2 linked regions of the Actinoalloteichus hymeniacidonis genome follow. The protein of the gene in region 1 interacts with the protein of each later gene in a pairwise test. Links are inferred from orthologs where the notes say so. Each region holds a gene or a part of one and is shown in the gene's direction. Other genes may lie near its edges.

The links. Proteins that work in one complex are often made in the same cells at the same time.
Region 2: the proteins of BKA25_RS26155 (region 1) and dnaE interact in binary tests that used the Escherichia coli proteins (3 or more experiments, as listed by UniProt). The link is inferred for Actinoalloteichus hymeniacidonis from one-to-one orthologs.

What each region holds. Positions count from the first base shown.
Region 1 is NZ_JACHIS010000001.1:6,098,234-6,101,223, reverse strand. Bases 54-2,975 are described here. They hold BKA25_RS26155 (DNA polymerase III subunit gamma and tau), read left to right. Parts: upstream 54-419; coding sequence 420-2,531; downstream 2,532-2,975. Other genes in these bases: BKA25_RS26150 (YbaB/EbfC family nucleoid-associated protein), read left to right, coding at 2,667-2,975; BKA25_RS26165 (glycoside hydrolase family 43 protein), read left to right, coding at 54-165. In the rest of the region: more of BKA25_RS26165, read left to right, coding at 1-53; more of BKA25_RS26150, read left to right, coding at 2,976-2,990. UniProt on the Escherichia coli protein: Part of the beta sliding clamp loading complex, which hydrolyzes ATP to load the beta clamp onto primed DNA to form the DNA replication pre-initiation complex.
Region 2 is NZ_JACHIS010000001.1:1,671,437-1,675,598, reverse strand. Bases 45-4,138 are described here. They hold dnaE (DNA polymerase III subunit alpha), read left to right. Parts: upstream 45-371; coding sequence 372-3,938; downstream 3,939-4,138. Other genes in these bases: BKA25_RS07585 (asparagine synthase-related protein), read right to left, coding at 3,956-4,138. Outside these bases: more of BKA25_RS07585, read right to left, coding at 4,139-4,162. UniProt on the Escherichia coli protein: DNA polymerase III is a complex, multichain enzyme responsible for most of the replicative synthesis in bacteria. This DNA polymerase also exhibits 3' to 5' exonuclease activity. The alpha chain is the DNA polymerase catalytic subunit.

The sequences.
Region 1 (2,990 bases):
ACCGAACTGCCCGACGGCCGGTACCGGATCTACATGGACGCCTACACCTCCGACCGCTTCCTCTACAGCGACAGCGCGGACCTCTACGAGTGGACCGCGCCGAGGGAACTGCCCGGCGGGTTGTCCGGCTTCGTGCGACACGGCACCGTCCTGCGCCTGAACTGAGCAGGTCAGCGCGACGCATCGGGCGGGCGGGGACCGGTGTCCACGCCCGCCGGAGATGGTCGCTACACTGACTCACGGACCCCGTGCGGCGTCCATCCTGTGAACTCCCCCAGGGCCGGAAGGCAGCAAGGGTAAGCGGGCTCTGGCGGGTGCACGGGGTCCCCTTCTGTCTCTAGGGCAAGTACGTCGGCCTCGCCCCGGCCCACGGGCAAACCGCTCGTCACGCTGTCGGACCTGCCGCGTAGCCTCGTCGTGTGGCGCTGGCCCTTTACCGCAAATACCGCCCGGCGACCTTCGCCGAGGTCGTCGGTCAGGAACATGTCACCGACCCGATTCGCACCGCGCTGTCGGCTGGTCGGATCAACCACGCATACCTGTTCTCCGGGCCCAGGGGCTGCGGGAAGACCTCCAGCGCGCGCATCCTGGCGCGCTCGCTGAACTGTGTCGAAGGTCCCACCCCCGACCCCTGTGGCACCTGTTCGTCCTGCGTGGCGCTGGCGCCGGAGGGCGCGGGCAACGTCGACGTCGTCGAGCTGGACGCCGCCAGTCACGGTGGCGTGGACGACGCCCGTGAGCTGCGTGACCGGGCCTTCTACGCGCCCGCCGAGTCCCGCTACCGCGTGTTCATCGTCGACGAGGCCCACATGGTCACGACGCAGGGCTTCAACGCCCTGCTCAAGATCGTGGAGGAGCCCCCGGAACACCTGATCTTCATCTTCGCCACCACCGAGCCGGACAAGGTGCTGCCCACCATCCGGTCCCGGACGCACCACTACCCGTTCCGGCTGATGCCGCCCGCCACGATGCGTGGCCTGCTGGAGCGGATCTGCGCCGAGGAGGGCGTCGCGGTCGACCCCGCCGTCTACCCGCTGGTCATCAAGGCGGGCGGTGGTTCCGCCCGGGACACCCAGTCGGTGCTCGACCAGCTGTTGGCGGGCGCGGGCGAGGAGGGCGTCACCTACCAGCGCGCGGTCACCCTGCTCGGCGTCACCGATGCCGCGTTGATCGACGAGATGGTCGACGGGCTGGCCACCGCCGACCACGCCGCCGTTTACGCCACGGTCGACCGGTTGGCCGACGCGGGCCACGACCCCCGCCGATTCGCCACCGATCTGCTGGAACGGCTGCGGGACCTCGTCCTGCTCCAGGCCGTGCCCGAGGCCGCGCAGCGCGGACTGGTGGACGTCCCCGCCGACCAGCTCACGGTGATGCAGCGGCAGAGCACACAGCTCGGGGCCGCGACCCTGGCCCGCTTCGCCGAGATCGTGCACTCCGGTTTGGGCGAGATGCGGGGCGCGACCGCGCCGAGGCTGCTGCTGGAACTGCTGTGTGCCCGGATGCTGCTGCCTGCGGTGTCCGATTCCGAGCAGGCCCTGTTGCAGCGCTTGGAACAGGTCGAGCTGCGGATGACGACGGGCATCGGGGTCGCACCCCCTGCGGCGGCTCCCCGCGCCGAGGCCGCCAGTCCGGCCCCGGCCGTTCGGGCACCCGCAGCGCAGGCGACCTCCCCAGCGCAGGCAGCCCCCGCCGCCGCGCCACGAACCATCGAACGGCCGCAGGCCCGCCCGCCGCAGCCGGAACCGAGCCCCGCCCAGCGCGAGGCGCCCGCCGCCGCACCACAGGCCGCCCAGACACCGACGCCGCCCGCCGCCGCACCCGACCCGGCACCGGTGGCCCCCGAGCCGGAACCCGTCGCCGCAGCACCAGCGGCCACCGGTGGCATCGATGCCGCCGCCATCCGCCGGGTCTGGACGGCGTTGCTCGGTGTCGTCCGGGAACGCAGCCGGAGCCTGGAGGCGATGCTCTCCGACGCGACGGTGCACGCCGTCCAGGGCAACCTGGTGTTGCTGACCCACATGTCCGCACCGCTGGCGCGTCGATTGGCCGACAGCCGCAATTCCGAGGCGATCGCGGCGGCGTTGGGTCAGGTCCTCGGCGGTAGTTGGCAGGTGCGCTGCGGGTCGGCCGAGGAGATGGCCGCGATCGGCGGCGGAGCGCCTGCGGCCGCTCCGAAGCAACCCGTCCGGCAGGCCGCCCCCGCCCCGCAGGCGCCGGTTCGCCCACAACGTCCCGCAGCTCAGCCCGCCGAACAGCGGCCGCGCCGGGTGGACACCGAGGACGCCGACGGCGTGCCGTTGCCACCCGAGCCCGATGACATGGAGCCGCCGGAACCCGACCCGCAGTCGACGCCCTCGGCCCCGGTTCGACGGGTCGTGCCCGCCAAGCCTTCGGAACCCGTACCGACCGAGGGCGCCGCCGAGGCAGCCGGGTCCGGCGGTTCGGGATTCGACCGCCCACCGGATCCGATGCGGGCCGCCGAGCGATTGCTCACCGAGGAACTGGGCGTCAGCAGGCTTCGGTCCTGATCGAAAGGCTCGCCGAACAAGCTCTGGCGCGCGCCGCCACGTCGCACCGACGTGCCTGGAGCACGCCGTAGGCTGGCCAGAAGGCCCCACCCGTCGTGGAGAGGAACCAGACAAGTGCAGCCCGGTGGACCCAACATGCAGCAGATCCTTCAGCAAGCACAGAAAATGCAGCAGCAGGTGCTCGCGGCCCAGCAGGAACTCGCCGAGGCCGAGGTCACGGGGACTGCGGGCGGCGGCCTGGTGACCGCGACGGTCAACGGCTCCGGTGAGCTCCAGTCGGTGAACATCGACCCCAAGGTCGTCGACCCGGACGACGCCGAGACCATCGGCGACCTGGTCGTCGCCGCCGTGCGCGATGCGAACCGGCAGGCCCAGGAACTGGCGCAGCAGAAGCTCGGCCCGGTCGCGGGTGGCCTCGGTGGCCTGGGCGACCTCGGTGGCCTCGGCGGTCTCGGCGGC
Region 2 (4,162 bases), 4.4 Mb from region 1 along the record:
ATATCCCCTCGTCCAGCTGCATGGTTACCGGCCAGAGCACGGCACCACCGGCACGCCGTGGAGCATGTGGCCAAGAACCCCAGGGTTCCCCGCACGCCACGAACCCGTGCTCGGGGACCTGAGCGCAACACGCCGAGACAGACGTCATCACAGGTCAGCGCACCCTTTGAGGAAAATGCCGGGCCCTTATGCGGAGGCTCGACGTCGTAAGACAGGATGAACCGTTAGCCCCGCGCACGCGGGGAGGAATCGGTGCCCGCCCCCAGCCGTCTACACGTCTGCCCCCGCGCACGCGGGGACCCCTCGGCCGACCTCTCTTCCCGCACGCGCGGCGGTACAGCCTCGCCCGTTCCTCGCCGCCAGGGAGAGTTGTGTCCGACTCGTTCGTCCATCTACACGTCCACACCGAGTACTCGATGCTGGACGGAGCCGCCAAGGTAGCGCCGCTGTTCGCCGAGGCCGAGCGGCTGGGTATGCCCGCCGTCGGTATGACCGACCACGGCAACATGTACGGATCGGCCGAGTTTTACCGGCAGGCGAAGAAGCGGGACATCAAGCCGATCATCGGTATCGAGGCCTACATCGCCCCGGTGAGCCGCTTTCACAAAAAGCCGGTGTTCTGGGGTGAGAGCAACCAGCGCTCCAGCGACCAATCCGGTGAGGGCGGCGACGTCTCCGGCGCGGGCGCCTACACACACATGACGATGCTCGCGGGCAACGCCACCGGGCTGCGCAACCTGTTCAAGCTTTCGAGTCTGGCTTCTTACGAGGGCTACTACCGCAAGCCCCGAATGGACCGGGAACTCATCTCAGAGCACGCCGAGGGGATCATCGCCACCACCGGCTGTCCCTCCGGCGAGGTGCAGACCCGGCTGCGGCTGGGCCAGCCGCGCGAGGCGATGCAGGCGGCGTCGGACTATCGGGACATCTTCGGCGCCGAGAACTTCTTTCTGGAGTTGATGGACCACGGGCTGCCCATCGAGCGATCGGTGCGCGAGGGCCTGTTGCACATCGGTCGCGAACTCGGACTGAAGCCGTTGGCAACCAACGACTCGCACTATGTCACGCAAGATCAAGCCGATACCCACGGCGCGTTGCTCTGCGTCCAGTCGGGTAAAACCCTCACCGACCCGACCCGCTTCAAGTTCGACGGCGACGGCTACTACCTGAAGTCCGCCGATGAGATGCGGGCCTACTGGGACACCGAGGTACCCGGCGCCACGGATAGCACGCTGCTCATCGCCGAGCGTGTCGAGTCCTACGACGAGGTCTACGCCCATGTCGACCGAATGCCCCGGTTCCCGCTCGCTGAGGGAGAGACGGAGAACAGCGTTCTACGGGCCGAGGTCGAACAGTTCACGCCAGCCCGCTTTCCGAACGGATTGACCCAGGAGTACCAGGACCGCATCGAGCGGGAACTCGGCGTCATCGCCCAGATGGGATTCCCGGCCTACTTCCTGGTGGTCGGCGACCTTGTCCGGTGGGCCAAGGACCAGAAGATCGCCGTGGGTCCGGGCCGGGGTTCTGCCACCGGATCGCTCGTGGCCTACATCCTGCGGATCACCGACCTCGACCCGATCGAGCACTCTCTACTGTTCGAACGGTTCCTGAACCCCGAGCGCATCTCGATGCCCGACATCGACCTCGACTTCGACGAGCGCAGGCGCGGCGAGGTCATGGACTACACGGTCGAGAAATGGGGCGCGGAGAACGTCGCACAGGTCATCACCTACGGCACCATCAAGACCAAGGCCGCCATCAAGGATGCCGCCCGCGTCCACTACGGCCAGCCCGGATTCAGCATCGCCGACCGGATCTCCAAGGCGCTCCCCCCGCCGGTAGCAGCCAAGGACATCCCGCTGGCAGGCATTGTCGACCCCAGTCACGAGCGATATGCGGAAGCCAGTGAGATCCGTTCTCTGATCCAGAGCGATCAGGAGGTCTCGACCATTTTCGAGACCGCCCGAGGTTTGGAGGGTCTCACCCGTAACGCGGGCGTGCACGCCTGTGCGGTGATCCTCTCCTCGCAGCCGCTGCTCGACGTCATCCCGCTGTGGAAGCGCGATGACGGGTCGATCATCACCGGCTGGGATTACCCGGCTTGCGAGGACATCGGCCTGTTGAAGATGGACTTCCTCGGGCTGCGCACCCTGACGGTCATCGACGACACGATCAAGGAAGTCGAACGCAACCACGGGATCCAGATCGACCTCGAGACCCTGGGACTCGACGACAAGGCGTCCTATGAGCTGCTGAGTCGGGGCGACACCCTGGGCGTGTTCCAGCTCGACGGTGCCGCGATGCGGGACCTGCTGCGCCGTATGCAACCCAAACACTTCGGTGACATTGCCGCTGTGATCGCCCTGTACCGACCCGGTCCGATGGCCGCGAACGCGCACATCAACTACGCCGAGCGCTCGAACGGCAGGCAGAAGATCACGCCCATCCACCCGGAGCTGAAGGACGCTCTGGAGCCGATTCTGGGTGAGACCTACCACCTGTTGGTCTACCAAGAGCAGGTCATGGCCATCGCCCAGCAGCTCGCCGGATACACCCTGGGTGGCGCGGACCTGCTGCGACGGGCCATGGGTAAGAAGAAGAAAGAGGTCTTGGAGCAGGAGTTCGAGAAGTTCAACAAGGGGATGCTCGGCAACGGCTACTCGGAGGAGTCGATCCAGACGCTCTGGGACGTCATGTTGCCCTTCGCGGGCTATGCGTTCAACAAGTCCCATACCGCCGGTTACGGGCTCGTGGCGTACTGGACCGCTTTCCTCAAAGCCAACTACCCGACTGAGTTCATGGCAGCTCAACTCACGTCCATCGGCGGCGACAAGGACAAGTCCGCCGTGTACCTGGCGGAGTGCAGGCGCTTGGGCATCAAGGTCCTCGCACCGGATGTGAACGACTCCGGGTTGCACTTCGCCGCCGTCGGCAAGGACATCCGCTTCGGCTTGGGCGCGGTACGGAACGTGGGCGCCAACGTCGTGCAATCGATCGTCTCTCGCCGCAAGGAAAAGGGCCGATACACCTCGTTCACCGATTTCCTGGATAAGGCCGAGATCGTGGCCTGTAACAAGCGGGTTATCGAATCACTGGTCAAGGCAGGTGCCTTCGACTCCTTCGATACCTCGCGTCGCTCCCTTTTCGAACATCACGAGGCGGCGGTCGATGCCGTGATCGGGCTCAAGCGCCAGGAGGCGCTCGGCCAGTTCGACCTGTTCGGTGGCGGAGACGAGGACGGCGGTGCGTCCGCCGAGGCCTCGCCGTTGGCCCACCTCAACTTCTCCTCGGACGAATGGCCGCGTAAGCAGCTACTCGCCTACGAACGGGAGATGTTGGGCCTCTACGTGTCGGCGCATCCCTTGGACGGTGCGGAACGCATCCTGCGCAAGCACGCGCCGAAGGCGATCGCGACCATTGTGAACGAGGCGCCGAAGGAGGGTGAGGTCGTCGTCGCCGGGATGATCTCCAGCGTCGATCGCCGGGTGAACAAGCAGGGCGAGCCGTGGGCGATCGTCACCATCGAGGACCTGGATTCCGCAATCGAGGTGCTGTTCTTCCACAAGAGTTACAGCGTCCTGCACGAGGATCTGATCCCCGACTCCTCGGTCGCGGTCAAGGGCCGGGTGAACTGGCGCGAGGACAAGATGTCGATCTTCGGCTCGGGTGTGGTCCAGCTCGACATCAGCGCGGCCGAGACCAATCCCGGGGTGGCACCTGCCGTGATGTTGCGGGCCGAGGCCCACCGACTGACCCGCGACGTCGTCGGCGAACTGCGCAGCACCCTGCTGGCCCACCGGGGCGATGCCCCGTTGCGGTTGGTCCTGGTGCACAACGACGCCGAGGAGACCTACGAGGTCGAGAAGTACCCGGTCGAGTTCAGCGGCGCCTTCGCCGCCGAGCTGAAGGCGATCCCCGGTCTGACGGTGGTGTCGTGAGCCGCTCTCCGGGAAGCTCAGGCACCGAGCAGACTGCGTAGGCCTCGCTCCACCGCGAGGAAATCGTACAACGAGGTATCGATCACCGCCTCGATCTCGGCTTCGTCGACGGCGGCGCGCATCGCGTCGCCGTCGACGAGACCCAAGTCCACCAATACCGACTCCTCGATCACCTGCTTCGCTAACGACAGTCCACCGAGACGTAATCCACGCTGCATCACACC